DNA from 3 places in the Halomonas sp. AOP43-A1-21 genome. Region 1 is predicted to be linked to each of the others. Evidence: predicted binding sites of a transcription regulator. Region 1 holds the regulator's gene; each other region holds the start of a gene.
What was found. Region 1 encodes sigma-54, which starts transcription at its own class of promoters, with help from an activator protein. Its sites were predicted from a motif close to TGGCACNNNNNTTGCTNT; they were not measured.
Positions count from the first base shown of each region.

Region 2: the regulator sigma-54 is predicted to act here: its motif matches at 2,445-2,462, upstream of speB (agmatinase).
Region 3: the regulator sigma-54 is predicted to act here: its motif matches at 4,585-4,602, upstream of glnA (glutamate--ammonia ligase).

Region 1 is NZ_JBQSWC010000001.1:187,719-193,550, reverse strand. Features, by position in the region: gene pmbA (metalloprotease PmbA) at 1-427, shown strand, start outside; gene ACT3R7_RS00935 (HPr family phosphocarrier protein) at 431-700, opposite strand; gene rapZ (RNase adapter RapZ) at 752-1,684, opposite strand; gene ptsN (PTS IIA-like nitrogen regulatory protein PtsN) at 1,757-2,227, opposite strand; gene hpf (ribosome hibernation-promoting factor, HPF/YfiA family) at 2,232-2,540, opposite strand; gene ACT3R7_RS00915 (RNA polymerase factor sigma-54) at 2,663-4,078, opposite strand; gene lptB (LPS export ABC transporter ATP-binding protein) at 4,202-4,951, opposite strand; gene lptA (lipopolysaccharide transport periplasmic protein LptA) at 4,961-5,452, opposite strand; gene lptC (LPS export ABC transporter periplasmic protein LptC) at 5,461-5,832, opposite strand, start outside.
Region 2 is NZ_JBQSWC010000027.1:63,846-69,677, forward strand. Features, by position in the region: gene ACT3R7_RS14940 (ABC transporter ATP-binding protein) at 1-792, opposite strand, end outside; gene ACT3R7_RS14945 (sigma-54 interaction domain-containing protein) at 902-2,320, opposite strand; gene speB (agmatinase) at 2,565-3,515, shown strand; gene ACT3R7_RS14955 (YjiH family protein) at 3,649-5,031, shown strand; partial or broken gene ACT3R7_RS14960 (5-guanidino-2-oxopentanoate decarboxylase) at 5,042-5,832, shown strand, end outside.
Region 3 is NZ_JBQSWC010000017.1:60,270-66,101, reverse strand. Features, by position in the region: gene ACT3R7_RS11150 (YqiA/YcfP family alpha/beta fold hydrolase) at 1-152, shown strand, start outside; gene ntrC (nitrogen regulation protein NR(I)) at 184-1,611, opposite strand; gene glnL (nitrogen regulation protein NR(II)) at 1,608-2,666, opposite strand; gene glnA (glutamate--ammonia ligase) at 2,939-4,345, opposite strand; gene ACT3R7_RS11130 (acyltransferase family protein) at 4,790-5,818, opposite strand.

The DNA.
Region 1 (5,832 bases):
AGGCGTTCAAACGCGCAACAATCGCTTTATCGATCAGGGGAGCATCGCAAGCTACATGCTCTCATCCTACAGCGCTCGTCGCCTGGGCATGCAGACCACCGGGAATGCGGGCGGTGCACGCAATGTGCGCCTTGACGCGCCCTTGAAAACACGCGAAGCGCTGCTCAAGGAAATGGGGCGGGGTATCTGGGTAACCGAACTGATGGGGCAGGGCGTCAACGGGGTGACCGGCGACTATTCCCGCGGGGCGGCAGGTTTCTGGGTCGAGAATGGTGAAGTTCAGTATCCAATTGAAGAGTTCACCATTGCCGGAAACCTGGAGCGCATGTTCTCAGGATTGGTCGGTATCGGCAGCGATACTGATACGCGTGGTAGTGTTCATACGGGTAGTTGGCTGATTGATGCGATGACGGTGGCGGGTAGCTAAGCGCTACTGGTCTTCGTCAAAGCGGGCGTCGAACAGGGCTTGTATGGCTTCAAGCGCGTGTTCGGCGTCGTCACCTTCCGCGTGAATACGCAGTTCGGTGCCGCAAGGTGCGGCTAACATCAAAAGCGACATGATATTGGCAGCGTCAGCCATTTGCTGCTGTTTGTACACGTGAATTCTGGCGGAATATTGCTGACCGCACTTGACCAGTTTGGTTGCTGCGCGGGCATGTAGGCCACGTTGATTGGTAAGTGTTAGCGTTCTTTCTGGCACCCTGGTTCCCTTTCTCCGAGTGGTGTCATTAATGATGTATGCAGTATGCGTTTACTGAGCGCTAGGCGCCTGCTCTGCCAATGAAGCTTTATCAAGCGGCTCTGCTTGCGTGCCGCTTAACGTATATTGCAGGCCAAGCTCGCGATGGCGCAACTGTACTTCGCCTATTAACGGCGCAAGCTTTTGGGCCAGCTGCTCGGCGATATACACGGAGCGGTGCTGCCCGCCAGTACAGCCGATGGCCACGGTCATATAGCTACGCTGACTATTCTGATAAGCTGGCAGCCAACGTTCTAGCAAAGCCTGAATGTCGTTGCTCATATCTTCGACAATCGGATAGCCGCGCAGAAACGCAATAATCGTTGCGTCACGTCCTGTGTACTGACGTAGCGTTGGGTCCCAGTAGGGATTGGGCAGGCAGCGCACGTCAAACACCAAATCTGCATCCATGGGCACGCCGTGCTTGTAGCCAAACGATTCAAAGGTAAGCGTTAGCTGGTCTTTGTGCTGGTGGGCGACCTGATCGGCTATGCGCCGGCGCAAATCGTGTACCGATAAACGTGAGGTGTCTATCCTAAGATCGGCTAAGTCGCGTATCTCATTAAGCGTCTCTTCCTCTTTGGTGATCGCCTCTTCAAGCGTCATATGGCTATCACGCGTTAATGGGTGGCGTCGCCGTGTGGCAGAGTAGCGCTCAAGCAAAATACGCGCATCGGTGGTCAGATAGATGACCTGGCAGTCAATGGGGCGCTGACGCAGCTCATCAAGCAGCGTTGGCAATCTTTCCAGCGCCGTAGGCAAATTGCGCGCATCAATACTCACTGCTAGGTGCGTACGCCCGCCTTCTTCGCAAAGTTCATCTACCAGCGAGCCAAGCAACATTGCAGGCAGGTTGTCGATGGCATAGTAGCCAATATCTTCCAACGCCTGTAAAGCGATAGATTTACCGGACCCTGAGCGGCCGCTAATGATCACCAGTTGCATAATGGCTCTCTTTGCGTGCTTTGGTAAAAGCATGGATGTGAAAGCGAGAAGAGATGCCAAACGCTCTACAGGCTACGTTGCTGTCTGCTCACGAATTTTACTCATAAGCAAATCAAACAACTCACGCTGGCTATTGGTTTTTCGTAACGCTTGGCGTGTGCTGGCATCGTTCATAATGGTGGCTACCTGGCCCAAGAGCGACAGATGTGTATCATCGGCCTCTTCAGGTACCAGCAGCACAAATACGAGATCAACCGGATCACCGTCTATAGCGTCAAAATCAACGGGCTCTGATAGCTTTAGAAAACCTGCGATGGGCGTAGCGCAGTGAGGGCTACGTGCATGGGGAATGGCAACGCCGTTGCCGATCCCCGTGCTTCCAAGTCGTTCGCGACCAATCAGTCGGCTGAACACTTCTTGGCTGTCCAGGCTAGGTGTGTTTTGAGCGATAAAGGTGCTGAAAAACTCCAGCACCCTTTTTTTGCTGCCCCCAGGCACATCGTAAAGCACGCGCTCCGGGGGGAGGATAGTTTCCAACGTCATTGAGTTAACGCACGCCTGCGCCTTGGGCGCGAGCTTGTGCTTTTTCCTTATGCTTAACGAGTTGACGATCGATTTTATCGGCTAATGCGTCGATGGCTGCATACATATCGACATCTTCCGCATCGGCATGCAGGTCGGCGCCTGCTGCATGAAGGGTGCATGCCGCCTGCTGGCGCTCCTTCTCAATGGATAAGGTTACTTGTACCGTGGTGATATTGTCGTAATGGCGTTCGACGCGTTCAAGCTTTTCATTAACATAGTCACGCAAGGCGTCAGTCAGTTCTACGTGATGACCAGTGATGTTTACTTGCATTGACGTACTCCTTATCCATCGGACTGTATTTCGATTGTAACCCTTTTTACGGTGTTGCAAAGCCCTTGTCGCGAGTTTTGCTGTTTCTCTTGTACAAAACTGTCTCAAGACCTCCTAAAAGCCTACCTTAAGCGACGGCGTTCACTGGAGGATGGAATGCCCAATGACTCGCGGTATTTGGCCACAGTACGCCGTGCCACCGTAATACCTCCCTCTTCAAGCAGCGTGACCAAACGGCTGTCTGAGAGCGGTTTGCCAGGGGGTTCGTCCTGGATCAGCTTCTTGAGCCGGGCGCGAATCGCCGTGCTTGAGTGGCTGTCGCCCCCGTCTTGACCGCTGATCTGGCTTGAGAAAAAGTATTTAAGCTCAAAGACACCCCGTGGGGTATGAATATATTTCTGCGTTGTCACACGTGAAATGGTGGATTCATGCATTTCCACGGCTTCTGCAATATCCGCAAGAATCAAAGGCTTCATGGCCTCTTCACCTTGCTCTAAAAAGCCGATTTGACGGGTGATGATTTCGCGCCCTACGCGCAGCAGTGTATCGTTGCGGCTGGAGAGGCTTTTGATTAACCAGCGTGCTTCTTGCAAGTGCTCTTTTAAAAACTGGTTATCCTGGCTCTTGTCGGCACGCTTGATCAAGCTGGCGTAGTCGGGCTGGATGCGCAGGCGAGGCAGAGCTTCAGGGTTAAGCTCCAGGTGCCAGCCTTCATGATCGTGGCGTACCACCAGGTCAGGCGTGATATAGCTATCATCGGTCACCCCGTAAGCGCTACCGGGGCGTGGGTCCAGGCTGCGGATCAGGCCAATCACATCGTCTAGCTGCTCATCGTCCAGCCCTAGGCGGCGCTTGAGTAGCCGAATGTCATTTTTGCCGAGTGCTTCCAGAAACTGGCGTACCAGACGGCGCGCCGGGACAAGCAGGGGAGTGTCATCGGGCAGGGTAGCCAGTTGAAGCATCAGGCATTCGCGCAGGTCGCGGGCAAAAACGCCGGTCGGCTCAAACTGCTGCAAACGCATCAGAATGGTTTCCATCTCGCGCTGGCTAAGCGCTTCGATATTTTGAGCGCGCAACCCGTCGCGAATATCGTTTAAGGGCTGCGTCAGGTAGCCGTTGGCATCCAGCGCGTCGATCAAGCTTTCTGCAATCTGCTGTTCACGTGCGCTGAAGTCGGTCATGGCGAGCTGCCAAAGCAAATGACCGTGCAGGCTTTGTCCCGCTGCCTGGCGCTCAAAGTCAGGTCCCTCAGTGCTGCTGCCTGAGCTGCCTACATCCTGATAGGTGTCGGACCAGTCGCTATCAACGGAGAGTTCATTGGGTATGCTTTCCGCCCACTCCGCTTCCTGCGTTTCAACGGCTGCCTGCTCACCGAATTCATCTTCCTGTTCCAGCATCGGATTGGCATCCAGCGCCTGCTGAATTTCCTGACGCAGATCCAATGTGGATAACTGGAGCAGGGCAATGGCCTGCTGCAGCTGAGGTGTCATGGTCAGCTGCGTACCGATACGCAATTGGAGAGAAGCTTTCATGACCATCTGAGAACCACTCGTTACTCGGAAAGCTTTACCCTAGTGCGAGTCATGTTTATGTGCAAGTGCAATAAGCATGCCATTGATAATAATTCTGCTGCAGATCCCTGTTTAGCAGTGAACATAAATTTAAAGACGGAAATCAGCACCCAGGTAAACTTCTCTGACCTTCTGGTTATTGAGAATAGTCTCTGGGCTGCCGCCCGCGATGATATGACCATCGCCCACAATGTAAGCAATATCGCAGATATCCAGCGTTTCGCGCACGTTATGGTCAGTAATTAACACGCCGATATGGCGCTGCTTCAAGGCACGAATGATACTTTTAATTTCGCCGACGGAGATGGGGTCGACCCCGGCAAACGGCTCATCCAGCAGTATGAAGGCAGGCTCTGTGGCCAGTGAGCGGGCAATCTCGACCCGGCGCCGCTCGCCACCCGAAAGGCTCATGCCCAGGTTGTCGCGGATATGCGTAATATGGAAATCTTCAAGCAGCGCTTCGAGGCGTTGCTCGCGGCCAGCGCTATCTAGATCTTTGCGGGTTTCCAGGATCGCCATAATATTATCCGCCACCGACAGTTTGCGGAAAATAGAGGCTTCCTGGGGGAGATAGCCAATGCCTGCCATGGCACGTTCGTGCATGGGGGCGCGGGTCAAATCAAGCTCGTCGATACTTACGGTGCCCGCGTCAGACTTCACCAGGCCCACAATCATGTAAAACGAGGTGGTCTTGCCCGCACCGTTAGGGCCTAGAAGGCCCACAACGCTGCCTTGGGCTATCTCCAGGCTAATATCCTTGACCACACGGCGACGCTTGTAGCTTTTGGCCAAATGATTGGCGTAGAGGGTCTTGATTGGTGGTGATTCCACAGTAGCCATCGGCCACTCCTATTGCGCTGGCTGAAGTGTCATACGAATACGCTGCGGCTCACTGCCGCTCACATCTGAGCGTGCCTGCACTACTTCGCGATCAATAAAGTATTCCAGGCGACCTCCGGTGAACTTGTCGCCCGCCTGAGTCAATTCGGCCTGGTCAATCAGCTCGACGCGCCGTTCAGAGACGTGATAAATCACCCGTTTGCCCCAGCCTTCCATCGGCGTATCCTGGTCTTCCAGCTGGTTACGCAGGTAGGCGCGGTCACCCGTTGCAATCGCACGGGAAAGCTCACCCGCATCGTTACGGAAAATTTCAACGCGATCGCCGCGTAATTGCATATTACCCTGACGAATATTGACGTTGCCTGAATATACGGCCGTGCCCGCACGCTGGTCGAGGTCTAGACGGTCGGCCTCTACTTCAACCGGGGCTTGGCTTGTCTGGGCCGCCGCCGATAGCGGCACCGCAAGCGCAAAAAGCGCAGTGCGAATAAAAGCTTTCATAGCGACTCCTAAGGAGTTTGTGTCACGGGAGGATGGTGCCCGCGTACGTTATCGGTTAACCGGACCTGGCTATCATCAAGCCAGACGTCCATACGTGATGCACTCATGCGCTGGGGCGGCTGTTGCAGTAACGCTGGCGTCTCGCTCCAGGCGTGTCGCGTCAGGCCATCATAGCGCAATAAGTCCGTATCTAGCTGCCAGCCTTCTGACGGGGCGATAAGCCGAGCCTCGCCAGACAGCGTCAGTTCCTGAGTATCCGTATTAAGCTCGCCTTCGTTGGCATTGGCGAGCCACTCACGGTTGTCGCTGTCAAACAGAGTGGCTTCAGGCTGCGTCGCTTGGGCCATGGTGCTTTGGGGTATATATACCAGCAGCGGGGC
Region 2 (5,832 bases), on a different contig from region 1:
CGCGACCGTGGTGGTCGGTTCGCCGTCGATAACAGCACCCTGATCGCCTTGGACAAGTGGTAACAAGTTCATGGCAGGACTCCCTATAAAGCTAGCGGCAAAGGCGCTGGCAGGCTGGTTATAAAGCTCGTCAGGCGACCCATCCTGAACGATGCGGCCGTGCTGCATAAGAATCACGCGGTCCCCCATGCTCATGGCCTCGACCTGATCGTGGGTCACGTAAATCACCGTCATATTCAGGCGGCTTTGTAGCGCCTTGATTTCCCGGCGCATATCGCTGCGCAGCCGCGCATCCAGATTGGAGAGCGGCTCATCCATCAAACAGATCGGGTGTTCAGAAATAATCGAGCGGGCAAGCGCCACCCGCTGACGCTGGCCACCGGAAAGCTGAGCCGGTTTACGGTTCAGATAATCGGTAAGGTCGACAAGCTCGGCCACCTTGGCCAGCCGATCGCGCTGTTCAGCTTTGGGCACCTTGCGACTGCGTAGGCCAAACACGATGTTGTCGGCAACGTTTAAATGTGGGAACAGGGCATAAGACTGAAATACCATGCTTAAACCGCGATCACCCGGCGGCAGGCGCGTAACGTCGCGCTCACCGATATGGATCTGCCCGTCGCTTGCTTCCTCCAGGCCCGCAATCATGCGCAGCGTGGTAGATTTTCCACAGCCTGACGGCCCGAGCAGAATGACAAACTGCCCGGGCGTCACCTCAAAAGAAATCTCATCGACAGCGGCCGTCGCACCCCAGCGTTTAGTAACGCGCTCCAGGCGGATACGCGATTGGCTCATACACACAGGCTCATATCTATACCACCAGCGGTTATCTATTGTTGGCCAGCTTGCGGTGAAAATGTTGCTGTTGTGTGACGTTTATATGGCGGGACTGTGTCAGGCAAAATCACTTGCTGATTTTAATGGCATACCGCTGCATTCGTCGTACCACGCTGGATTGGCTGATTCCTAGGCGATCCGCGATGGCGTAGGTGCTGGGTAACGTAGCGCTAAGCTGCAGCAGCGTTTCCCGTTCCAGCCGTGTTAAATACTCTTTGAGTGTTTCGTGAGATTCAATGGGCGACGTTAACGAAGAGACAGAGGTATTCGTTACGTTTGCCAGAGGCTGCTCGGTGGGAGGATAAACATGGGGTGTCTCGATTTGATCGGTGGGGCTTGAAAGCCAAGCTCTTTCCAGCCAGTTTTCGAGTTCACGCACGTTGCCCGGCCATTCGCTACCCATCAGGGTTGACCAAGCGCGGGTATCGAGGATTTTATGGCGACCATAGCGTTGATTAAGTCGTTTCAAACAGGCTTCGACAAGGTCGGGGATATCTTCACGGCGGTCGCGAAGCGGCGGCAATGTCACCGGAATCACGTTAAGGCGGTAGTAGAGGTCCAGACGGAATAGGCCAGCTTCTACTTGCTTAGCCAAATCCTGATTCGTGGCAACCACCAAGCGGAAGTCCACGCGACGTGGTCGTGTATCGCCTAATCGCGTCAAGCTGCCATCCTGAATTACTTTGAGCAGCTTGGTCTGCATCAATAGAGGTAGCTCACCAATTTCATCGAGAAACAGCGTGCCGCCTTCGGCCTGCTCCAACAAGCCGGCTTTACCCTGCCGCGCTGCACCGCTGAATGCGCCAGGCTGGTAGCCGAACATCTCGGATTCAAAAAGGTTCTCAGGGATAGCGGCACAGTTAACGTCGATAAAAGGCCCATCGCAGCGCTGGCTCCAACGGTGTAGCTGTTTGGCAAAGGCCGATTTCCCTACGCCGGATTCACCGAGCATCAACACATTGGCATCTGACGGAGCAACGCGCTTAAGCAGTAAAGCGATTTCGCGCATTACGTTACTGCGCACCTGTAGATTATCCAGCGCGTCATCCAAGGCCTGTTCATCCGCATCCGGTGCTATCTGGCTGCGCTTTAAGTGTTCGCTAAAGCGTTTTTGAAGCAGCGCATACTCATCTTGTAACAGCTGTAGATCCGTTAGATCCCGTGAGCGGCTGATAATGCGCTCTAGCTTGCCTTTGACGAAAACGGGGTAGGCTTCAGCGATAACGCGGCGTCCTGTTCCCGTTACCTGCATAAGTTGCGCAGGTCTGCGTGTCCGCATTACTTCCATGCTGATAGACGGTTTGAGCACGCCAGCGGTTTGTAGCTGCTGAACGCTACTGGAAAGCAGCTCTTCCCGTGATACCCCATAAACAGCTTCTGCCCCTGGGCTGATATCCACTATTTGCCCATTGCCGCTGACGATAAAGAAGTGATCGTTAGCGGTTTCCACAATAGTTTGCAGTACATGCCTGTCGATGTCGCTCATCAGAAGGCCCTTTGCTGATTCATTTTTGTATTGTCGATTCATTATTGAATTAATTTTACGCTCTTTGGATTCACTTTTGCATTAAGAGATGTAAGCAGCCGCCTGTTTACTGGCTTTATCGACTTGGCATGCCATATGCAGTGTCTTTACCAATCAGTTTTACAGCCAAGCTTTATAAATAAGCAGGTTTTTCAAACAAGGCGTTTGGTAACGCGCCAATATTCATAAAGCCAAGGAGATAAGCATGTCTGAATTCAATCAGCCATTGGGCGGTAACAGCGTGCCGCGTTTCGGCGGGCCTGCCACGATGATGCGCCTACCCACGCAAGAGAGTGCGGCTGGCCTGGATGCGGCGTTTATTGGCATTCCAATGGATATTGGCACCTCTAACCGCCCCGGGACACGTCTTGGACCCCGCCAGATTCGTGATGAGTCTCGCATGCTTCGCCCCTATAACATGGCGACTCGTGCAGCACCTTTTGAAAGCCTGCAGGTGGCGGATATTGGCGATGTGCCGATCAACACCTTTCATCTTCCCAAAAGCATCGACATCATCACTGCGTTTTTTGATGACGTACTTAGCCACAACTGTACTCCGCTGACCCTGGGCGGTGATCACACCATGACGCTGCCGATTCTGCGCGCCATGGCCAAGAAGCATGGGCCGGTCGGGCTGATTCATATCGATGCCCACGCGGATGTGAATGAACACATGTTTAATGAGCCGATTGCCCACGGCACTACCTTCCGCCGCGCTCAGGAAGAGGGATTGTTAGCGGCTAACAAGGTTGTCCAGATTGGTCTGCGGGGCACGGGCTACTCCGCCGAAGATTTTGACTGGTGCCGTGACCAGGGCTTTCGTGTGGTGCAGGCAGAGGAGTGCTGGTACCGCTCGTTGGCGCCACTAATGGAAGAGGTGCGTGAACAGATGGGGGATACACCAGTGTATATCAGCTTCGATATCGATGGTCTGGACCCCTCGGTTGCCCCCGGAACCGGCACGGTGGAAATGGGCGGGCTGACCTCGGCCCAAGGGCTTGAAATTGTTCGTGGTGCCGCAGGTTTGAACATCGTCGGCGGCGATTTGGTGGAGGTTTCCCCACCGTATGACGCTAGCGGTAACACCGCGCTAATGGGCGCCACGCTGCTGTATGAAATGCTCTGCGTGTTGCCGGGCGTCAAGCAGGGCGATTGAACTACCGCTTAGCTAGTGATTTAAAAGCGCTATCTAATAAATGCGCTATGACAAGAGACAGCAAGGGAGGCCTCGCCTCCCTTCAGGACGCCGCCAGCCCACCTCCAATAATCACATCCAACAGGTGAACCGTATGTCGTATTCCCAAGTGAAATCAGATGGCCCCGCGTCGTCGGCGCCAATACCTCGTAACCATTTGCTGAAGTTCCTGATCCCCTCGGTCATCGGCGTTTTGCTGTTTCTCATTCCTTTTCAGATAGGCGATTCCGTCAATATCGGCATGGGAGTGTTGGCCGATGGTCTGCAGTCATTGCTGGGTGAGGCATTACCTGCCATTGCCATGGCGGTACTACTCCTGTCGGTCGCAGTGACGCTATATGTTAAAGCAGCAAAACCAGCGTGGGCTCAAAATGGCCACTTTAAGGATATGTTCGATGTGGGCGCTATCTGGGTCGCCATGCGTCTATTAGGGGCCGTCTTTGTGGTGATGACCTATTTCCAGGTCGGCCCGGAATTTGTCACCGCCTCGTTTACGGGCGGTGTCATGCTCAATGACCTGGCGCCAGTGCTACTAACCTTCTTTTTCTTCGCCGCCATTCTGCTGCCGTTTCTGGTCGAGTTTGGTTTTATGGAGTTTATTGGCAGCATCGTGCGTAAACCGTTTCGGGTGATTTTTAACCTGCCGGGGCGCAGTGCCATTGATGCAACAGCGTCCTGGATGGGCTCTGGAACCGTGGGCGTTTTAATCACCGCCCAGCAGTATGAGCAGGGCTACTACAATGGCCGCGAAGCATCGGTGATTGCGACCAACTTTTCCGTTGCCTCTATCGCCTTTAGCCTGCTGGTCACTAACTTTGTCGGCATTAACCACCTCTTCGTACCCTTTTACTTTACCGTGGTGGTTTCTGGGTTAATCGCGGCGGTGGTGGTGGCGCGTATTCCTCCACTATCGCTTAAATCCAATGACTACTACGAGCCGGTAGGCTGTCAGATAAGCGAAGAGCGTACCGAAAACGTCGGCCTTTTCCGCTATAGCCTTCTGCAAGCTACCCGCCGTGCCGCTGGCGCTCCTGGACCTCAAGCGCTTGCGAAATTAGCGCTGATCAACGTGATCGATATTTTCCTGACGTTGCTTCCCTTGGTGTTTGCTATCGGCACCGTGGCGCTGATTCTGGCTGAGTTTACCCCGCTGTTTACCTGGCTCTCCTATCCGATGGTGCCGGTGCTTGAACTGCTGCGCATTCCTGAAGCACAGGCCGCTGTCCCGGCGACCTTAGTAGGCTTTGCCGATATGTTCCTGCCCGCCGTGCTGGCCACCAATATTGAAAGCGAGCTGACCCGCTTTGTGATTGCCTGCCTCTCCATGACGCAGCTGGTGTACATGTCTGAAATCGGCGCGCTGCTGCTCAAGTCCAAGATTCCTATCAAATTCTGGGAGCTGGTCGTGGTGTTTTTACTGCGCACTGCAATCACACTGCCGATCATCGCCTTTATGGCCCATACGTTCTTCTTTTAAGGGACTATTTATGAGCGTTAGCAAGACACTGACCTGTGCCGAGCTGCTAATCCACCTGCTGCGCGACACTTATGGCGTACGTGCACTGTTTGGTATTCCCGGCGTGCACACCGTCGAGCTTTATCGAGGCCTGGAAGGTAGCGATGTACAGCACGTTACTCCGCGTCACGAGCAGGGCGCAGGCTTTATGGCCGACGGCTATGCCCGGGCAAGCGGCAAGCCCGGCGTTTGCCTGATTATAACCGGGCCAGGTATGACCAATATCGCCACCGCCATGGGCCAGGCCCTGGCGGATTCAATTCCGATGCTGGTGATCTCAAGCGTTAACCGCCGCGATACGCTGGGTCTTGGCCAAGGGCGGCTGCATGAGCTGCCCAGCCAGCAGCAAATGATCAGCGGTGTGGCACGCTTTAGCCATACGTTATTAGATGCCAAGACTTTGCCCGACGTGCTGGCCCGCGCCTTCGCCGTCTTTAACGGCGCGCGACCGGGGCCGGTGCACATTGAAATCCCCATCGATTTATTTAACGCCCCGGTTAATGCGCCGCTCACGTGGCAGGCGCCAATGCTTTATCGCGCCGCGCCCGACCCCGAGGGGCTTGGCGAGGCCGCTCGCTTACTGCAAACGGCGAAACAGCCTTTGGTGCTACTGGGCGGCGGCTGTGTTTCAGCACCGCAGGCCGCACGCGCCCTGGTTGAGCAGTTGGATGCGCCCACGGTGACCACGATTAACGCTAAAGGCCTGCTGGGCCGTAATCACCCGTTGGATTTAGGCGCTAACGCCGCGTTGCCTGCGGTGCG
Region 3 (5,832 bases), on a different contig from region 1:
AGCGCGCCCTATTACAGCGTCTTTCACTGCGCATGGTCGATGATGATCATCGCCTACATGCCAGCCTGGATACCATCTTAAGCGATTTCGAACGTTTCCTGGCTGACTGCCAGGCGCTTGATCAGAAGGCCATTCAAGCGAGCGTTTCTTAAGCAAGCGTCTCTTACGCGAGCAAGCGCTCGCTTATTCGTCAGCAAGCGCGGGTAGCAGCGTTTTTAATTTACGCGTTAACGTATTGCGCCCCCAGCCCAGCAGCTCGGCGGCTTCGCCTTTGCGTCCGCCGGTATGCTTTAACGCGGTTTCAATTAAAATGCGTTCAAAGTCAGGTACGGCCTCTTCCAGCAGATGCGTATGTCCTTCGGCCAGCGCGTGGTCGGCCCATTCACGAAATGCCGAGCGCCAGTCGCCATGCACACTGCTTTCCATCGAATTGATTGCACGCAGCTCAGGCGGCAAATCCTCTACTAGAATTTCACGCCCTGAAGCCATCACCGTTAGCCAGCGGCAAATATTTTCCAACTGACGCACGTTACCCGGCCATGACAGGCGCGTTAAGTGCGCCTCGGCATCAGCCGTCAGCACTTTGATATCGGTGGCGAGCTCTTTGGCGGCTTCAGCCAGGAAGTGGCGCGTTAACCTAGGGATATCTTCACGACGTTCGGCAAGGCGCGGCAGGTGAATACGAATAACGTTTAAGCGGTGAAAAAGATCCTCGCGAAAGCGTCCATCATCTACCAGCGATTCAAGGTTTTGGTGCGTGGCCGCGATAATCCGCACATCAACCCTAACCGGCGTATGGCCGCCAACCCGGTAAAACTCACCATCAGCCAGCACACGCAGCAAACGGGTCTGGGTTTCCGCGGGCATATCGCCGATTTCATCCAGAAACAGCGTGCCGCCGTTGGCTTGCTCAAACCGGCCTTGGCGCTGCGCCGCCGCTCCGGTAAAGGCGCCCTTCTCATGGCCAAACAGTTCGGACTCGATAAGATCCCGAGGAATCGCCGCCATATTCAGCGCAATAAACGGCTTGCCAGCCCGGGGGCTATGCTGGTGAAGCGCCTGAGCAACGCGTTCTTTACCCGTGCCCGACTCCCCATTGATCAGCACCGTGATATGCGAGTGAGAAAGTCGTCCGATGGCGCGAAACACCTCCTGCATGGCAGGCGCCTCGCCGATAATTTCTGCACTCAACCCTTCAGGCACACTAATCGGCCGCTGCCGCTCACGGGCATGCGCTACCGCCCGACGTACCAGAGCCAACGCTTCATCCACATCAAACGGTTTGGGCAGATACTCAAAGGCGCCGCCTTGATAGGAGGCCACCGCGCTATCCAAGTCTGAGTGGGCCGTCATTACAATCACGGGCAGAGCAGGATGCGCTTCGCGGATCCGCGCCATTAAATCCAACCCATCAATTCCCGGCATCCGAATATCGGTTACCAGCACATCTGGTGGGTCTTCCAGCAGCCTTGCCAGCGCCGTGTCGGCCCGCTCGATGCATTCCACATCAAGATCCGGCTGCGCTAGCGCACGCTCAAGCACCCAGCGGATGGCGCGGTCATCATCAACGACGACCACCCGTGCGACCTCACTACGTGTAGCCTCAGTCATGATGCTTCTCCGGTAACGTTAAGAACTAATGGAATCAATAAACGAAATTCGGTGTGTCCGGGCCGCGAGTCGCACTCAATCAGCCCTTGATGCTGATGCAAAATCGACTGGGCGATGGAAAGCCCAAGCCCGCTGCCTTCGGCGCGCCCTGATACCATGGGATAAAAGAGCGTCTCCTGCAGCCCCTCAGGGATACCCGGGCCGTTATCAATCACGCCGACTTCGCTCACCAGGCGGTGACGCTCGGCGCCCAAGGTAAACTGGCGCCGAGCACGGGTACGTAGCATCAGTTCCGGCACAGGGGTTTGTGCATCGCTCATCGCCTGAACGGCATTGCGGGCCACATTAAGCACGGCTTGGATCATTTGCGATTCATCGCCGGAAAGATCTGGAAGGCTGGGGTCGTAATCGCGGCTGATGGTGAGATCCGGATGTTCGGCAATCAGCAGCGACCGCACCCGTTCCAGCACTTTATGAATATTCACCGGTTCGTGTTTAACGATACGGTTGGGACCGAGCATTGAATCCACCAGATCGCGCAGGCGGTCAACCTCTTCAATTATGATATGGGTAAATTCCCGCAGTGCCGGGTCGTCTAAATCACGCTCCAGCAGTTGCGCAGCACCGCGAATGCCACCCAACGGATTTTTCACTTCATGGGCTAGGCCGCGGGCCAGCACCTTGATGGTCTCCTGGCGCGTGGTTAGCGCTTCCTCGCGAGAAATCTGCATCAGCCGGTCACGGGGCTCCACTTCCAGCAGGAGCTCGTCTTCTGACAGGGGCGTCACGGTGTAGTCCACCGTCAGCGCCTCACCGTTCACCGGGGTAATGCGCGCCTCGCGTTGAGTATAGGGATGGAAGGCATCCCGCGCTTTGGCCAATACCTGATCGATACTTTCATCGCCGCCTAGCAGAGTGTCCAAGCTAATCCCCTGCACACGGCTAAAACTTACCGCCAGCAGCGCTTCGGCTGCCGGATTCATCCAGCGTACGCGGAGCTCACCGTCCAGCAGCAGCACCGCCATGGCGAGATGTTCTAGTAAACGCTGATACATGGAATATCCTGAAGAATCGCTGGTGAAATCGTTCATCATGCAAGGGAAACTGCAAAAAGCGCGCCAAGTTATCTCGCTTGCGCCTGCATGCACGGCTTGTGGGCATTAAGCGTTGGTTAAGCGAGCGTTTATAGCGCAGCCTACCGCCATACGGCCAACCTGATGCACTATTTTAGTGCATTAAGCACAATTAAGAAGCATGTTGCTCACCGGTTCAGTGCAATAAAAAACCCCGCCGAGGCGGGGTTTCAGACTATCGCGTTAAAACGCAATTAGCAGCTGTAGTACATATCAAACTCGATGGGGTGCGTCGTCATGCGGATACGCTCCACTTCTTCCATCTTGAGGTCGATGTAGGCATCGATCATGTCGTCGGTGAACACGCCACCTTCGGTCAGGAACGCACGGTCAGCGTCGAGCGCTTCCAGCGCCTGGTCCAGGCTATTGGCAACGGTTGGCACCAGCTTGCCTTCTTCTGGCGGCAGGTCGTACAAGTTCTTGTCCATGGCGTCGCCAGGATGGATCTTGTTTTTGATACCGTCGATACCGGCCATCAACAGAGCAGCAAACGCCAGGTACGGGTTGGCGGTCGGGTCAGGGAAGCGAGTTTCAACGCGCTTGCCTTTCGGGCTTGCCGTGTAAGGAATACGGATAGACGCGCTGCGGTTACGAGCGCTGTAAGCCAGCATTACCGGCGCTTCGAAACCCGGTACCAAACGCTTGTACGAGTTGGTAGAAGCGTTGGTAAAGGCGTTCAGGGCACGGGCGTGCTTGATCACACCGCCAATGTAGTAAAGCGCCATTTCAGACAGACCTGCGTACTCGTCACCGGCAAACTGGTTCTGGCCATCTTTCCAGAACGACTGGTGTACGTGCATACCAGAGCCATTGTCACCCACCAGCGGCTTGGGCATGAAGGTCGCGGTTTTGCCGTAGGCGTGGGCCACGTTGTGGATCACGTACTTCATTTCCTGAACTTCGTCGGCTTTCTTCACCAGCGTGTTGAATTTAACACCGATTTCGTTCTGACCCGCATTCGCCACTTCGTGGTGGTGAACTTCAACGGTCTGGCCAATCGCTTCCAGGGTGTTACACATAGCGCCGCGGATATCGTGGAAGCTATCGACCGGCGGAACCGGGAAGTAGCCACCTTTCAGGCGCGGACGGTGGCCCAGGTTGCCGCCTTCGACGCGGCTATCGGTTGCCCAGGCGCCTTCGTCGGAAGAGATTTTGTACATGGAGCCCTGAATGTCGGACTTCCAGTGCACTTCGTCAAAGATGAAGAATTCAGGTTCAGGACCGAAGAAGGCGGTATCGCCCAGGCCGGTAGATTCCAGATACGCTTCAGCGCGTTTGGCGATGGAGCGCGGGTCACGATCATAGCCCTGCATGGTGGCAGGCTCGATGATATCGCAACGCAAAATCAGGGTAGCGTCTTCGGTGAAGGGGTCGAGGAACGCAGTACCGTCTTCTGGACGCAGAATCATGTCGGATTCGTTGATGCCTTTCCAGCCCTCGATAGAAGAGCCATCAAACATCTGGCCATTCTCAAAGAACTCTTCGTTTACATCGCGGGCAGGCACGGTGACGTGCTGCTCTTTACCGCGAGTATCGGTGAAACGCAGGTCCACCCACTTAACATCATGTTCTTCGATTAGCGCGAGAGTCTTGGCTGACATTGTGTCCTCCGGTATGAGCGTGGCTTAAAGCGTAAAACAGTAAGCTATCGATAAAAGTGTTATTAGACAAACTTAGTCATTCGACAAATCGTGATCTTGAGGGCGCGTCTGTCATTTTTGTTCGCTCAGCGTTTGCCTGCTTTATAAGTAACAAATCGTTCAGCGATCTTTTGAAACCGGCTATCGTTGTAGCACGTCGAAAGGCATCTGCCTATGGCCCGCTAGCCGCTGGCCAATACAATGCAGAGAGCGTGCCAACTTTGCACCAACTTGGCCTGTATTAAAAATAAGTCATTGTTTATCAATCAATAAAAGTTAACCAGCTATGCCTCCCCATGTAGCATAGCGTCTAACCGTTAAGGTTTTACTACCCCCTGAGCGTAGTTTTGAACCAAAAAAGCGCAAAAATTTATCTTCACGTTTCATTTTGGTGCAAAGGCTTATTTACGCTTTCAAACGTTTCCCAAACAGCATGGCACCCGTAGTAGTGGTGTTAGCAACTTTGTTGAGCATGATAGAACCGCTCGCCCCAACGACGACTAGCAGCAGCACATAGATCGCCACAGACAGATTAAAAGGCACGATGAGCACGTCGGTAATCGCAAAAAACATCGGGTGGGCCAGATAAATGCCAAACGAGTATCGATTGATATAGCGCACCCAACCGGGTGCCGGGCAATCTTTCAGGTAACGCATGGCAACTAGGGTAAAAAGTACAAATAGCGGAATGACCCATACTTCCTTGGAGGAAAACTGCAGCCAGCCGGCAACGCCTGCCATGATTAGCAGGCATACCCAAAGGCCAAGCCAGGCCGGATGGGACAAATAGCGCATCCACGCTGGCTGCTCGGGCACCAGGGTCGCCGACTCAAAGGGGTAGTAGCGCACCAGGGCCAGCGCCAGAAAGAACAGGTAAATCCAGCCAAGAGGAGCAATCCACAGCAGATACCCTGGCAATTCAACCTCAAGCCAATAGGCAGTGCCCCAGTACGTCATGCTCACCAGACAGCTAAGCCATAGCCACGGTACCGGGTTGAAGCGCCACAGCCGCCAGCGTGTAAATAGCCAATAGGCTACATAAAACTGCATGGCGATGATCAAAAAATAGCCGTGCCAACCGGCAAAGATAAAGTACTCCACTGCGTTGGCGATAAAGCCCACCGTCTCTCCTGCCATGTACAATTTGACCCACTCGGCAGTCGAGTAAATAAACCCGTACACCAGATACGGCAGCATCACGTACTTCACCCGCTGGGCCAGAAAACCGGGTGGTACCACCTTGTCGTAACGCATGGCAAATACGAACACCGAGATAAACAAAAAGATCGGCGTGCCGAGTACCAGCGGCAAACGCATTAGGTCAGTTGCCAGGTTATCCACGCGTTGATTAACGTGATCCAACAGGTGAAACAAAAAAACGGCCACACAGCCGTAAGCACGCAACCAGTAAATTTCTTCTATTCTTTTATGCATACCTACTCCATGTA